DNA from 3 places in the Luteibacter sp. GL_149 genome. Region 3 is predicted to be linked to each of the others. Evidence: riboswitches for the same ligand, from Rfam matches in the RefSeq annotation. Region 3 holds a riboswitch; each other region holds the start of a gene.
The links. A riboswitch is a leader RNA that binds a small molecule or an ion and turns the genes downstream of it on or off. The one in region 3 is predicted to bind cobalamin.

Region 1 (4,936 bases), 1.4 Mb from region 3:
GATGTAACCGGTGTATTTGCCGATATACACATCGCCGCCAGGCGCCGAACCAGCGCCCGCGTCGAAGTTCTTCAGCTTATCGGTACCGATGAAAGCACCCTGGGTACCGGTCGCGTAGTTGTACTTGTAAACGCTGCGATCGACGTTGGTCTTGTCGCCGATGCCGGTCAGTTCCAGCAGGTGGCTATCGGTGATATTCCAGTCGATCTTGGCCATCCACTTCGTGGCTTTGGACGTCTGATTGGTTTTCTGCGGCGCCAGGATGCTGCTGACATTCTTGCTATCGGACTTGGTGAAATCAGCCGCGGCGTACAGGAACAGCTTGTCCTTGATGAGTGGACCGCTGATGTAGCCGGTGTACTGCATGTCCGTGCTCTTGTTGTCGCCGCGGTACTGGAAGAGCTGACCGTTCGTACGATAAATGCTGCGCGGCGACTGACGGAAGTACTGCGGCGTGATGTACATGCCGACGCCAGCTTTCCACTCGTTACCGCCGCGCTTGGTGACGACGTTGATCACGCCACCGGTCGAACGGCCGTATTCGGCGCCGTAGCCGCCGGTGAAGATCTGCTGCTGGTCGATGGCGTCGAACGGCAGGCTGGTGAAGCCAAGACCGGTCAGCGCATTGGTTACCGCATAACCGTTGATGTAGTACTGGTTTTCCGACGCGGACGAACCACCGAAGGACGCCACGTTGCCGTAACGGCTATCGCCTGCGACAACGCCTGGCGCGAGAAGCGCGGCGGCGGTGACGTCGCGGGCCAGCGGAAGCTTCTGCAACTGCTGGGACGTGAGGACGGTGCGCGAGTCGACGGACGAAACGTCGATCGCAGGCAGGACGTTGCCGGTGACCTGCACGCCTTCGAGGGTCTGAGCCGATCCCGGCGCGGCTGAGCCAGCGAACGACACGTCGACACCGCCGCCAAGCGAGACCTGGACGTTATCGCGGGTTTCGACGGTCTGGCCGCCGCGTTCGACGGATACCTTGTAGCGGCCGACCGGCAGCGAGCTTGCGCGATAGCGGCCGTCGGCATCGACGCCGACGTCACGGGTCAGGCCCGTGTCCAGGTTCTGCAGATGGACGACGCTGCCTTCGGGCTGCGCGACGCGGCCGAAAACGACACCGGAAGCATTGGACTGTGCCAGGACCGCGCCGCTTGCCAGACTCAGGGCAAGCGCGGTGCACAAGACGGACCGACGCAGCACGGGGCTGCGGTTGATGGAGCGCTGCATTTTGTTTCTCCCCAGAAATTAACAGCAAATGAGACGGTCGCAAGCCGCAACCGAACTCTGTTCGAACCCAGACCATCCGCACTTTCGACGGCAGCGCCCCCCTCCGGACGGCTGTAACTGGCGGTAGTGCCCCTCTCGTCCAGGGATTTCCCCTGGACCGGACGCTGAGCTCACGCCGACCCTACTCGCAGGTTTTTGCGTCGGTCAAGTGCCGTTCTTACGATTTCGTGAAGAAATTCCGTAAACGAGTTCTTAACTTGCTGGTTTTGAAGCGCAACGCTAAAGTGGCGCGGTTCGGGTGTCCCGACGGCGTCCGCCGGAAGGATTAAACGGGAAGCCGGTGCGTCGCCCTTTTAAGGCGCGACAAGGCCGGCACTGCCCCCGCAACGGTAAGCGAGTGGAATACCGCGACGCGGTATTCCCGGATCGGCGAGACGCCACTGCGCCAAGCGCGGGAAGGCGCCGGTCCGGACGTGTGCAGACACGTCGTGCGCGAGTCCGGAGACCGGCCCGATAGCTCGTATGCGCTTCGAAGCGCGTACGCGGCGCTTTATTGGCTGGTTCGCGGAGGGCGAATCGGGGACCTTTGCGCGGCCTTCAGCGGCTGCGCGTCGCGTTCGCGATGTCTTCCCTTCCAGCCTCACGCTGGCTAACACCCGCGCTTCAACGCGGTAGAGGAAGAAACGTTCCATGAAGAAGACCCTGCTCGCGACCGCCCTGCTGTCGTGCATCGCCGCGGCCCATGCCGCCGACCAGAACACAGCGAACAAGCTCGATCCGGTTGTCGTGACGGCCACGCGCTCCGCCATGCCGCTCGACGAAACGCTCGCACCGGTCACCGTGATCACGCGCGACGATATCGAACGCCTGCAGCCCCAGTCGGTCGCGGAGTTGCTCACCGGCCTGCCGGGTATCTCGATCGCCAATTCGGGCGGCCTGGGTCAGCAAACCTCTCTCTTCATGCGCGGATCGAACTCCAGCCACACACTGGTCCTGGTCGATGGTGTGCGTATCGGCACCGTTGGCGCCGGCATTCCCGCTTACGAACAGCTGCCCGTGGAGCAGATCGACCACATCGAGATCGTGCGCGGTCCGCGCTCCAGCCTTTACGGTTCGGACGCCATCGGCGGCGTCATCCAGATTTTCACCCGCCACGGCCAGGCCGGTGAGGCACCGACGCCCTCGATCAGCATGACCGGCGGCAGCCACGGCCTGGTCGGCGGCCAGTTCGGCCTGTCCGGCGGCGACGGCCACGGCTGGTACAACGCCAGCCTCGGTGGCCAGTACACCACCGGCATCAATGCCTGCCGCGTCGGTGCCGCCAAGGCCTTCGCCGGCTGCTTCGTCGACGAGCCGGACAAGGATTCCTATCGCACCTATAACGGCGCGCTGAGCGGCGGCTACCGCTTCGACGACGGTACCGAGCTCGCGGCCAACTGGCTGCGCAGCAAGGGCGACATCGAATACGACGGCAGCTTCCAGAACTTCACCCGTCGCTCGCAGCAGATTGCTGGCGCAAAGCTCGCCTTCAGCCCGCTCGACATGTGGCGCATGACGTTCAACGTCGGCCAGAACATCGACCGCGCCGACAACTATCTCAACGGCGCCGAATACAACGCCAACATGAAGCGCACGGGTTACCTGTACTCGAAGCGCAACCAGGCTTCCTGGCAGAACGACTTCACCCTCGCCCCGGGCCAGATCCTGAGCGCCGGCGTCGACTACCAGAAGGAACACCTGGACAGCGACACGGGCTACGCACGCGACAACCGCAACAACACGGGCGTCTTCGCGCTGTACCAGGGCATCTTTGGCCCCCACGAGATCCAGCTGTCGGTGCGCCGCGACCATAACAGCCAGTTCGACAACCACACGACCGGCGCCGCCGCGTACGGTTTCCGGTTCGACAACGGCATGAAGGTCACGGCGTCGTACGGCACCTCGTTCCACGCGCCATCGTTCAACGACGTGTACTACCCGTATGGCGCACCGGTTGTCCTGAAGCCCGAAAAGGCGAAGACGGCGGAAATCGGCCTGTCCGGCACGCCGGGCATCTGGAACTGGGCGGTCAACGCCTACCAGACGAAGTTCGACGATCTCATCGGCTTCGACTCGAATTTCCTGCCGATCAATGTGGACAAGGCTCGCGTTCGCGGCGTGGAAGGTCAGCTCGGCGCCGATGTCGACGGCTGGCATGTGCGCACGTACCTGACCTGGCAGCAGCCGCGCAACCGCACGGAAGGCGACCAGTACAACAACAAACTGGCACGCCGCCCCGATCAGACCGGCCGCATCGATCTCGACCGCGATCTTGGCGACTTCACGATCGGTGGCACGCTGAACGCCGCGGGCAAGAGCTACGACAATGCGGCGAACACCCGTCGCCTGGGTGGCTACGCCACGACCGACCTGCGCGCCACCTGGCGCTTCCAGCCGGGCTGGAGCCTGCAGGGCCGCGTCGCGAACGTGTTCGATCACTCGTACGAGACGGTGGCTTTCTATAACCAGCTCGGCCGGACGTACTACGTGACCGTGCGGTATATGCCGGGGCTGTAAGAGCAAGAGCGTCCGATACGGCGCTTTCGTTCTTCCGGAGACCGGGGCGGGACGACGGTGAGGGGTAGTCGGGGTGCATCGTCGTGCTGGCGATGCGCTCCGTGAATGCCCCTCATCGTCGTTCGTCACCCCCTACGCAGGCAGGGGTCCAGTGCGGTGCAACCGGCCGCGCGACAAAGCTTATTCATGCTCCTCCCGACCCCTGCCTTCCGGCAGGGGAGCGACTTAAGGCACACGTAACTGCAACGAACGGCGGGCATAAAGTCCACTGTGCGCGGTTATGCTTGTCGCGCTACAGGGAGTGTTCGTGAATATCTTTGCCCCATTCATTCGCCGGCCCATCGGAACGTCGCTACTGGCGGCGGGATTGCTGATCGCCGGCTTCATCGCCTATCTGCTGCTCGGCGTCGCCGCGCTGCCGTCCGTCGACGTGCCCGCCGTTTTCGTGTCCGCGCAGATGCCGGGAGCCAACGCGCAGACGATGGCCTCGACCATCATCGCGCCGCTGGAACGCCACCTCGGGCAGATTCCCGGCGTCGACCGCATGTATTCGAGCAGCAACGAAGGCTCGGGCTTCGTGCAGGTCCGTTTCACCATGGATCGCAGTACGGACAAGGCGGCGCGCGACGTCCAGGCTGCCATCAACGCGGCGGCGAAAGATCTTCCGACCGGCATGCCGTCGCCCCCGCAGTACTTCAAGTTCGACACGGGCTCGATCCCCGTGCTGCTTGTATCGATCACCTCGAAAAGCCTTCCCCCGGACAGGCTCTACGACACGGTGGACACGCTGCTGGCGCCGGCCGTGGCACAGATTCCGGGCGTATCGCGCGTGCAGGTCTTCGGCGGTACCCCGCATGCGGTACGCGTCGAACTGGATACCAATGCCCTCTCGTCCAAGGGGCTGACCACCAACGACGTCTCGAACGCCCTGCACGCGGCTAACGTGAATTCGCCGCAGGGCACGATCAGCGACGGCACCACCCAGATGACCGTGCTGGCCAATGACGGTCTGCGCGAGCCAAAGGATTTCGCCGCCCTGTTGATCGCGGTACGCAATAACGTGCCGGTGCGCCTGGGCGATATCGCGAAGGTGCAGAGCGGTGCGCAGGACGAATACCAGGCCGCCTGGTTCCAGGGCGAGCGCGCC
Region 2 (4,936 bases), 1.1 Mb from region 3:
ACCCGTGCCGACATGTTCCATCCGCTCGCCCGTGCGCTGCACTGGCTGATGGCGATCATGATCCTGTCCATGCTGTTCATCGGCGCGGGCATGGTCGCGTCGGTGTCCGAACGGCACGAAACGCTGATCCACATCCACAAGCCGCTGGGCATCGCGATTCTTATCCTCGCGATCCTGCGTATCGCCATCCGCCTTCGCCACCGTCCGCCTCCGCTGCCCGCCGATCTGCCCCTGTGGCAGAAACTCGCCGCGTACGGATCGCACCTGTTGCTGTATGCACTGATGATCGCGATGCCTCTGATCGGCTGGGCAATGGTGTCGGCGAGCGGCGAGCCGGTGATGCTGAGCGCGTCGCTACGGCTGCCGTCCATCCTGTCCGCGAATCCGGTCGCTTTCGCCTGGCTGCGCGCCGCGCACGGGTATCTTGCCTACCTGCTGTTCCTGACCGTCGTCGTGCATGTCAGCGCCGCGCTCTATCACGGCCTGATCCGCCGGGATGGCGTGCTGCGATCCATGACCGGTCCCGTGCGGACGGACACATCCGGCTAACATTCGCGGAGTTACTTATGGGCTCCCTTGAAGCAGGAGCTCCGCCATGAAACCGTCCAGCAGCCTGTCGTATCTTGCCTTTGCGCTCGTCCTGGCCACCGGCTCCGCGTCGGCCCAGAACCTCGACCAACTGAAGGGCATGGTGGGCGGAAACTCCGCCTCGTCGCTGACCTCCGGTAGCGCGACCAATGCGGCGGGCATCATCCAGTACTGCCTGAAGAACAACTTCCTGGGCGGCGACAGCGGCGCCTCGTCCGTGAAGGACAAGCTCCTGGGCTCCGTCACGGGCGATACGAAAGCCGCCGGCAACGACAGCGGGTCCGGCTCGGCAACCGACAAACTTATGGGCAAATACGGCATCGGCGGCAAGTCGTCTTCGTCGTCGGCCACGAAGGACAAGGGCTATACCGATGGCGCCAACGGCATCCTGAAGACGGGCGACGGGAAGAGCGTCGACCTGGGATCGCTGGGTAGCGGCAGCACCAAGGGCCTGAGCCTTGGCTCGCTTGGCGGCGGCTCCAGCTCGGGCGGCGACCTGAAGCAGCAGCTGACCCAGAAGGTCTGCGACAAGGTGCTGTCGCAGGGTAAGTCGATGATCGGGATGTAACAGACCCGACGAAGCGGCGCGGGACGACCCACGCCATGCCGAAAAAACCGGTCGAAAATACTTGAGATTTTCGACCGGTTCTGGGCCTTTCCCGCCCGTGAAACCATTGAAAAATTCGTTCCGAAGCCCAATCAATGACATAGGCCGAACACACTACATCTTGTGTTGACCTGACTGTCGCCCGCCTATATCGTGTGCCTCGTTGGTGTCCGTCCAGACGCGGCTGTCGGTCGGACTTAAAAGGGAATCCCGGTGTAAATCCGGAACTGCCCCGCAGCGGTAAGTGGGAACGATCCTGTCAATGCACTGGTCCTCAGGGGGCTGGGAAGCGACAGGTAGGCGGATCGAAAGGTCCATGCCCACGAAGTCCGAAGACCTGCCAGCGACCGCCGCCCGATCGGCGACGGTAGTGGTGACGACCTCCGCGGGGAGGGACGTCGCGGCGCGGAGCCCTCAGGGTGTCCGCCCTCGACCTGTCCGCGAAGCTCACCCGGTTACTCGCCCTGCGCGTGGGAGCAGGCAAGCTTTCCTGGCCATGGGGCAAGCCTAAAAATGACAACAACAATGGATTCCTCCGCGCGCGAGCGCACCGCATCGCCGGCCGACGCCGCAGCGACTCCTTCCAGCAACGACAAGGCTCCGGCCGCCGGTTACAAGACCAGCGCCGAGCGTCCCGCACCGGACTTCACCCTGACTCCTCCGCACAACCCCGGCCAGATGCGCGTCACCAAGCGCAACGGTGGCCATGAAACCGTCGACGTCAACAAGATCGTGCGCGCGGTGACTCGCAGCGCCGACGGCCTCTTCGCCGTCGACCCGATGCGTGTCGCCCTCAAGACCATCGGTGGTCTGTACGACGGCGCCACCACGCAGGAACTCGACCAGCTTTCGATCCGCACCTCGGCCGCGCTCACCGCCGAGGAACCGGAATACGGCCAGCTGGCAGCGCGTCTGTTGTCGGCATTCGTCGACAAGGAAGTGTCGGGCCAGGAGATCCAGTCGTTCTCGCAGTCGATCCTGCGCGGTCACGAGCTGGGCATCCTGAACGACCGCCTGCGCGACTTCGTCGCGATCAACTCGCGCAAGCTCAACGACGCCATCGACACGCACGCCTCGCGCCGCTTCGAATACTTCGGCCTGCGCACGGTGTACGACCGTTATCTTCTGCGCCATCCGCAGAAGCGCACCGTGATCGAAACGCCGCAGTATTTCTTCATGCGCATCGCGTGCGCGCTGGGCGGCAACGACATCGGCGAAACGCTGGAGCTGTACAAGCTGCTGTCGTCGCTGGAATACCTCGCCAGCTCGCCCACGCTGTTCAACGCCGGCACCGCGCACGAGCAGCTGTCTTCGTGCTTCCTGCTCGATTCGCCACTGGACGCGCTGGAAAGCATCTACCAGAAGTACGGCGACGTCGCGCAGCTGTCCAAGTTCGCCGGCGGCATCGGTCTGGCGTACTCGCGCATCCGTTCGCGCGGTTCGCTGATCAAGGGCACCAACGGTCATTCGAACGGCCTCGTGCCGTGGCTGAAGACCCTCGACGCTTCCGTCGCCGCCGTGAACCAGGGTGGCAAGCGCAAGGGCGCCGCATGCGTTTACCTGGAATCGTGGCACGCGGATATCGAGGAATTCCTCGAGCTGCGCGAGAACACCGGCGACGATGCGCGCCGCACGCATAACCTCAATCTCGCCAACTGGGTTCCCGACCTTTTCATGCGTCGCGTCGAAACCGATGGCGACTGGTCGCTGTTCGACCCGAAGATCGTGCCGCACTTCGTCGACACGTGGGGCGAGACGTTCGATGCCGCGTACGCGAAAGCGGAAGCCGACGGCCTCGCCGTAAAGACGGTGAAGGCGCGCGAGCTTTACGCCCGCATGCTGCGTTCGCTGGCCCAGACCGGCAACGGCTGGATGACGTTCAAGGATCGCTCGAACGCCACCAGCAACCAGACCGCGAAGCCGGAAAACGTCATCCATCTGTCGAACCTGTGCACCGAGATTCTGGAAGTCACGTCGGCCGACGAAACGGCCGTGTGCAACTTGGGCTCGATCAACCTGTCGCGCCATGTTGTCGACGGTCAGTTCGATTACGAAAAGCTCGCCTCCACGGTGCGTATCGCCGTGCGCCAGCTCGACCGCGTCATCGACCTGAACTTCTATCCGATCTCCACCGCGAAGACGGCGAACGTGAAGTGGCGTCCGGTCGGCCTGGGCGTGATGGGCCTGCAGGACGTCTTCTTCAAGCTGCGCCTGCCGTTCGACTCGGCCGAGGCACTCGCGCTGTCGACCCGCATCGCCGAAGAGATCTATTTCAATGCGCTGACGATGTCGAACGAGATCGCCGAACGCGAAGGCGCGCATCCGGGCTTCTCCGAAACGCGCGCCGCCAACGGCGACATGCAGTTCGACTACTGGCCGCAGGCCAGGCCGAATGGCAAGGACGACCGCTGGACCGCACTGCGCGAAAAGATCAAGGCACACGGTCTGCGCAACTCGCTGCTGATCGCCATCGCGCCGACCGCGACCATCGCGTCCATCGCCGGTTGCTACGAGTGCATCGAGCCGCAGGTGTCGAACCTGTTCAAGCGCGAAACGCTGTCGGGCGACTTCCTGGTGGTGAACCGCTACCTCGTCGAAGAACTGAAGACACTAGGCCTGTGGACCGCCGATGTGCGTGACGCGATCAAGCTCGCCGAAGGTTCGGTACAGGGCATCGCATCGATCCCCGCCGCGCTGCGCGAGGTGTATCGCACCACGTGGGAACTGCCGCAGAAGGCCCTCATCGACCTCGCCGCCGCACGCGGCGCGTACATCGACCAGAGCCAGTCGCTGAACCTGTTCATGGAAAATCCGAACATCGGGCAACTGTCGTCCATGTACATGTACGCATGGAAGTCGGGCATCAAGACGACGTATTACCTGCGTTCCCGCCCGGCCACGCGCATCCAGAAGACCACGGTGTCGTCCGGCGCCGCCGTCGCACCGATCGCACCCGTCGTCGATGCACAGGAAGAAGCCACGGCCGCGGTGTTCTGCTCGCTCGAGAACCCCGAGTACTGCGAAGCCTGTCAGTAAGTAAGAGCGGGGGTGGGGGCTGGGAAGTGGGGGCGCGGCGTCGAACGCCCGAGGGTGCTGGTAACGTCACGCAGGCCGTGATTCCGCCGGACGGTTCCAGCCCTATCGGGCGATCGCCGGAAATGCGCCCCCACTTCCCACCTCCAACCCCCGCTTCAAAGCCACACCCCGAATTGCCCTGAGGTTCACCCATGTCCGCAGCTCCGATCTCCCGCGATACCAACATTCTCGACCCCGGCTTCGAGCTGACCCTGCGGCCGATGAAATATCCGCAGTTCTACGAGATGTACCGCGCCGCGATCCGCAACACGTGGACCGTCGAGGAAGTCGACTTCTCACTGGATACCTCGGACCTGACGACCAAGATGTCCGACGCGGACCGTCACCTCATCCATCGTCTGGTGGCGTTCTTCGCCACGGGCGATTCGATCGTGTCGAACAACCTCGTGCTGAATTTGTACCAGCACGTGAACTCGCCCGAAGCGCGCATGTACCTGTCGCGCCAGCTGTACGAGGAAGCGCTGCACGTGCAGTTCTACCTCACGCTGCTCGATACCTATATCCCTGAGCCGTCCGAGCGCAACAAGGCGTTCGCCGCGATCGAGAGCATCCCCTCGATCCGCCAGAAGGGCGAGTTCTGCTTCAAGTGGATCGATTCCATCCAGAACCTCAACCGTCTGGAAACGCGCGAACACCGCCGTCAGT
Region 3 (4,936 bases):
CCACGCGTCCAGCTGTGCGTCGAGCAGGCGCGCCATGTCCAGCGACAGACCATTGAGTGTTTTCGGAACATTGAGTGTCGCAACACCGATACGCCGTCCGTTGGCGGTTACACGTTCCTCGAAAAGCACGGGCCCTTCGGCGACGGTGGAAGTGGCAACGTCGTTCATGCGTTCTCCCAGCGCGGGATGCGCTTCTCAAGGAAAGCATGGACCCCTTCGGCCTGGTCGGCGCTGTCGAACAGATCGACGAACGCCTCGCGCTCGCTCACCAGGGCCGCGGCATGGGTTTGCGTGCGCGTCGCCTGGATAAGCTTCTTGCAGGCGGCGACACTGGTGGGACTCTGCTTTCCCGCCTGCTTCGCCCAGGCGATTGCCCGGCTCTTCGACTCGCCTTTGGCGACCACGTCTTCGACCAGGCCGATGCGCAGCGCCGTGGGCGCGTCGACGCGCTCGCCCAGCAGGATCATGCGCTTGGCCCAACCCTCGCCGACGAGCCGCGCCAGGTTCTGCGTGCCGCCCGCACAGGGAAGCAAGCCGACGCTCGCTTCCGGAAGCGCCATCTGCGCCTGTTCCTCGGCGATACGCAGATCGCAGGCCAGCGCGCATTCCAGGCCACCACCCATGGCATAGCCGTTGATCGCGGCGATACTGACGCCGCGAAATGCGCTCAACGCTTCGAACGCTTCGCCAAACCGGCGTGCGGCATCGCGCGCCAGCGCCTTGTCGCCATCGGCGAACTGCTTCAGATCCGCACCGGCGGAGTAAAATTTTTCGCCTTCGCCGGTGATAACCAGCGCGTAGATATCGCGATCGCTGTTCAGGTCGACGACAAGATCGCGCAACGCGGCGAGGCTGTCCCGGGTCCAGGTGTTGGCCGGTGGATTGGCGATCGTGACAATCGCCACATGATCGTCGACCTCCATCTGCAGATTCGTGTAGGACGTGCCGCGGTGCGAACTCATCGCAATTCCTCTTCGGTGTTGAGCAGGTGGCGCGCAATGATCACGCGCATGATTTCGTTGGTCCCTTCGAGTATCTGGTGCACGCGGCAATCGCGGAGCAACCGCTCGATCGGGTACTCGCGGATATAGCCATATCCGCCATGGATCTGCAGCGCATCGTTGCAGATCGCAAAGCCGGCGTCCGTGGCGAACCGCTTGGCCATGGCGCACCACACGGATGCATCCGGCGTGCCGGCGTCGAGTTTGCGTGCCGCCGTATGCACCATCTGTCGCGCGGCGACCAGTTGAGTCGCCATGTCGGCGAGCTTGAACTGCAATGCCTGGAATTCGCCGATCTTCTTCCCGAACTGCCGCCGCTCGCCCATGTAACGCCGCGCGGCATCGATCGCGCCCTGTGCGGCGCCGAGCGAACATGCGGCGATATTCGTGCGTCCGCCATCCAGGCCTTTCATGGCGAGCCTGAAACCGCCTCCCTCCTCGCCCAGCAGATGATCGAGGGGAACACGCACCCCGTCGAAGCTGACGCTGCGCGTGGGCTGGCTGTTCCAGCCCAGCTTCTCTTCCTTGCGACCGTAACCGATACCCTTCGCATCGGCGGGCACCGCGAACGCGCTGATGCCACCGGCACCGTTGCCGCCCGTGCGCGCCATCACCACCATGACATCGGTGGCACCCGCACCGGAGATGAATGCTTTCGCGCCGTCGATAACATAGCGATCGCCATCGCGTACGGCACGCGTCTTCAGAGAAGCGGCATCGGAACCGGCGCCGGGCTCGGTCAGGCAATACGAAGCAAGCTTCCTGCCCGATGCGAGCGGCGGTCCCCATACGTCCCTCAGCGCGGGACGCGCATGCGCCGTCAGCATCCATGTCGCCATGTTGTGGATACTGATAAAGGCCGCTGTAGACGGATCGATAGCTGCCAGTTCTTCGAACACGATCGCGGCATCCAGCCGGGTCAGGCCCGATCCGCCAGCTATCTCGTCGACATATAACCCGCAAAAACCCAGCTCGCCCGCTTTGCCGATGGCTTCGCGCGGAAATTCGCAGTGCGCGTCCCAGCGCGCGGCATGCGGTGCCAGTTCCGCCACGGCAAAGGCCCGGGCCGCCTCGCGGAAGGCAAGCTGATCCTCACCGAGATCCCATGGCGGCGGCGTTACGTGAATGTCCATGGCCGCCACCATTACTTCAGACTGATCGTGGTGTTGACCCCGACATGCAGCGTGTCGTCGTCGAACCAGCGCTGCGTCACCGTCTTGGTCTGGGTATAGAAAAGAACGACCTGCTTACCGTAAGGACCGAGGTCGCCAAGTTTCGATGCGCGCGACCCGGTAAACGAAAACAACGGTACGGGCACAGGAATCGGCACATTGATACCGACCTGACCGACATCGATGTCCTCCTGGAAACGACGTGCGGCGGCGCCACTTTGCGTAAAGAGGGCCGTGCCGTTTCCGTTGGGGTTGGCGTTGATCAGCTCGATGGCTTCGTCCAGCGAATCCGCACCGAGGATGACGAGTACCGGCCCGAAGATTTCTTCGTCGTAGATCCGCATGCCGGGTTTGACGCCCGAGAAGATCGTCGGTCCGACGAAGTTTCCGCTCTCATAACCGGGCACGCTCGGCGAACGTCCGTCGAGCTCCAGGATCGCGCCCTGCTGTACGCCGGATGCGATATAGCCTTCTACCCGTTCGCGCGCCGCACAAGAAATAAGCGGACCGACGTCGGTGCCCGACTCGCTACCCGCATTGACCCGGAGGGTTTTTGCTTTCGCTACCAGCTCGGGAATCCAGGACCGCGCCTCGCCCACCAGTACCGCGGTCGACGCCGCCATGCAACGCTGGCCCGCCGCACCGAACGCCGCGCCGGCAAGCGCGTTGAGCGTCTGCTCGCGGTTGGCATCCGGAAGCACCACCGCGTGATTCTTCGCACCCATCATGCACTGGACGCGCTTCCCGGCCTGCGATGCACGATGATAGACATGCGTCCCCACCTTCGTCGATCCAACGAACGACACGGCTTTGATATCGGGGTGGTCGCAGATGGCGTTGACGACCTCTTCGCCACCGTGGACGACATTGAGTACACCCTTGGGAATGCCTGCTTCCAGCGCGAGTTCGACCAGGCGCATCGTCACCATCGGGTCCTGTTCGGATGGCTTCAGCACGAAGGTATTGCCGGTCGCGATCGCCATGGGAAACATCCACAACGGAATCATCGCCGGGAAATTGAACGGCGTAATGCCCGCGCAGACGCCAAGCGGCTGCAATAACGTATAGGTGTCGACGCCACCGGCAACGTTGTTGGCCAGTTCGCCCAGTTGCAGGTTGCCGATACCTGCCGCGTGTTCCACGACTTCCAGTCCACGGAAAACATCGCCCTCGGCATCGGGCAGCGTCTTACCCTGCTCGGCCGTGAGGATCGACGCGAGTTCGCCCATGTGCTCGCGGATCAGCTGCTGATACTTGAGGAAGATGCGTGCACGCACGCCGATAGGCGTCTTGCGCCAGGTCCGGAATGCTTCTTTGGCCGATGCCACAGCGGCATCCACTTCGTTTGCCGTCGCGAAGGGAACGCGCGCCAGGACATCCTGAGTCGCCGGATTGACGACATCGCGCCATTGCGTGGAGGTCGATTCGACGAACGCGCCGCCGATCAATAATTTGACGCTTGCGACTTCGGTCGCAACGCCGCTCAACTTGTTCATCTGTTTTGTCTCCGTATCGCTCACCCGCGAAGGGAGCTGCGGAGCCAGACAAGACACGTCGATGCGAGCGGATGCGGCACCGACGAAGCTCGCCTGGTTGCCCACCGCAACACCCGAGGAAGGACACGCAAGGTGTCCGCCACTGGCCGGTCTCCGGGCTTGCGAGCGATGCGATTCGCATCACCCCGACACCTTCCCGCTTTCGCAGTGGTTCTTCAGTCGGGTTTTCTCGCCTACCGTTGCGGGGGCAGCGCCGGCTTGGGATCGATCGATCCGCACCAGCTTCCCGTTTCACCCTGCGCACCGGAATGACGGCGGCAGGACACCTGTGGTCCCACGAGTGTAACGTTCGCGCCCCGGCGAACAAGCTGCACTGCGCCATAGTCCGCAAACCGTCGTATGCTCGCCCGCGACACCATCCCTTCAGGAGAGATCGCGTTTGAGCACTTCCCCATCCAAAGGCAGCCTGGTCTGCGTGGGCACCGGCATGACCCTGGGTGCGCACATGGGACCGCTGGCGCGCAGCCACATCGAAGCGGCGGACGTCGTCTTCGTCGGGGTATCCGATGGTGTCGTCGAATTATGGCTGTCGGGCATGCATAAGGACGTCCGCAGCCTGCAGCCGTACTACGCGAAAGGTAAGCCGAGAATCGAAACCTACCGGCAAATGGTCGACGCCATGCTGACCGAAGTACGGGCGGGAAAGCGCGTCTGCGGCGTCTTCTATGGGCACCCGGGGGTATTCGCCTGGGCACCGCACAAGTCCATCGAGCAGGCCCGCCGCGAGGGATACCCGGCCCATATGGAACCGGGCGTATCGTCGGAGGACTGCCTTTACGCGGACCTCGGCATCGATCCGGGTACCTATGGATGCCAGCATTTCGAAGCCAGCCAGTTCATGATCAATCACCGCCGCGTGGATCCCAGCGCCTGGCTGGTGCTCTGGCAGGTGGGTGTCACCGGTGACATGTCCAAGGGAAAGTTCTCCACCAGCGAGCCCTATCTGCAGATTCTCGTGGACGTGCTGAGCGAGGATTACTCCCTGGATCACGAGGTCGTCATCTATCAGGCGCCCACGCTGCCTATCCAGTCGCCACGGATCGAACGCCTGGCGCTGCGCGATTTACCTCGATCCAATGTCGGCATGTCCGACACGTTGGCGCTGCCGCCAGCCCATGCCATGCGGCCGAATAAGGACGTCCGGGCCCGGCTCGCGGCCATCGACCTGGAGCTGGCCGGTAAGTCCTGACCGATTCGCCCCGGCGGA

Region 1: linked by a shared signal. The riboswitch ahead of AC3IR3_RS20260 (TonB-dependent receptor domain-containing protein) and the one ahead of AC3IR3_RS14230 (CoA-acylating methylmalonate-semialdehyde dehydrogenase) in region 3 are both predicted to bind cobalamin.
Region 2: linked by a shared signal. The riboswitch ahead of AC3IR3_RS18950 (ribonucleoside-diphosphate reductase subunit alpha) and the one ahead of AC3IR3_RS14230 (CoA-acylating methylmalonate-semialdehyde dehydrogenase) in region 3 are both predicted to bind cobalamin.

Annotation. Positions count from the first base shown of each region.
Region 1 is NZ_CM174395.1:4,624,443-4,629,378, forward strand. It holds gene AC3IR3_RS20255 (TonB-dependent receptor) at 1-1,233, opposite strand, end outside; cobalamin riboswitch at 1,514-1,761, shown strand; gene AC3IR3_RS20260 (TonB-dependent receptor domain-containing protein) at 1,924-3,789, shown strand; gene AC3IR3_RS20265 (efflux RND transporter permease subunit) at 4,097-4,936, shown strand, end outside.
Region 2 is NZ_CM174395.1:4,311,910-4,316,845, forward strand. It holds gene AC3IR3_RS18940 (cytochrome b) at 1-549, shown strand, start outside; gene AC3IR3_RS18945 (DUF2501 domain-containing protein) at 596-1,156, shown strand; cobalamin riboswitch at 1,343-1,554, shown strand; gene AC3IR3_RS18950 (ribonucleoside-diphosphate reductase subunit alpha) at 1,874-4,231, shown strand; gene AC3IR3_RS18955 (ribonucleotide-diphosphate reductase subunit beta) at 4,423-4,936, shown strand, end outside.
Region 3 is NZ_CM174395.1:3,216,300-3,221,235, forward strand. It holds gene AC3IR3_RS14215 (enoyl-CoA hydratase/isomerase family protein) at 1-168, opposite strand, end outside; gene AC3IR3_RS14220 (enoyl-CoA hydratase) at 165-962, opposite strand; gene AC3IR3_RS14225 (acyl-CoA dehydrogenase family protein) at 959-2,146, opposite strand; gene AC3IR3_RS14230 (CoA-acylating methylmalonate-semialdehyde dehydrogenase) at 2,146-3,669, opposite strand; cobalamin riboswitch at 3,797-4,014, opposite strand; gene AC3IR3_RS14235 (SAM-dependent methyltransferase) at 4,109-4,918, shown strand.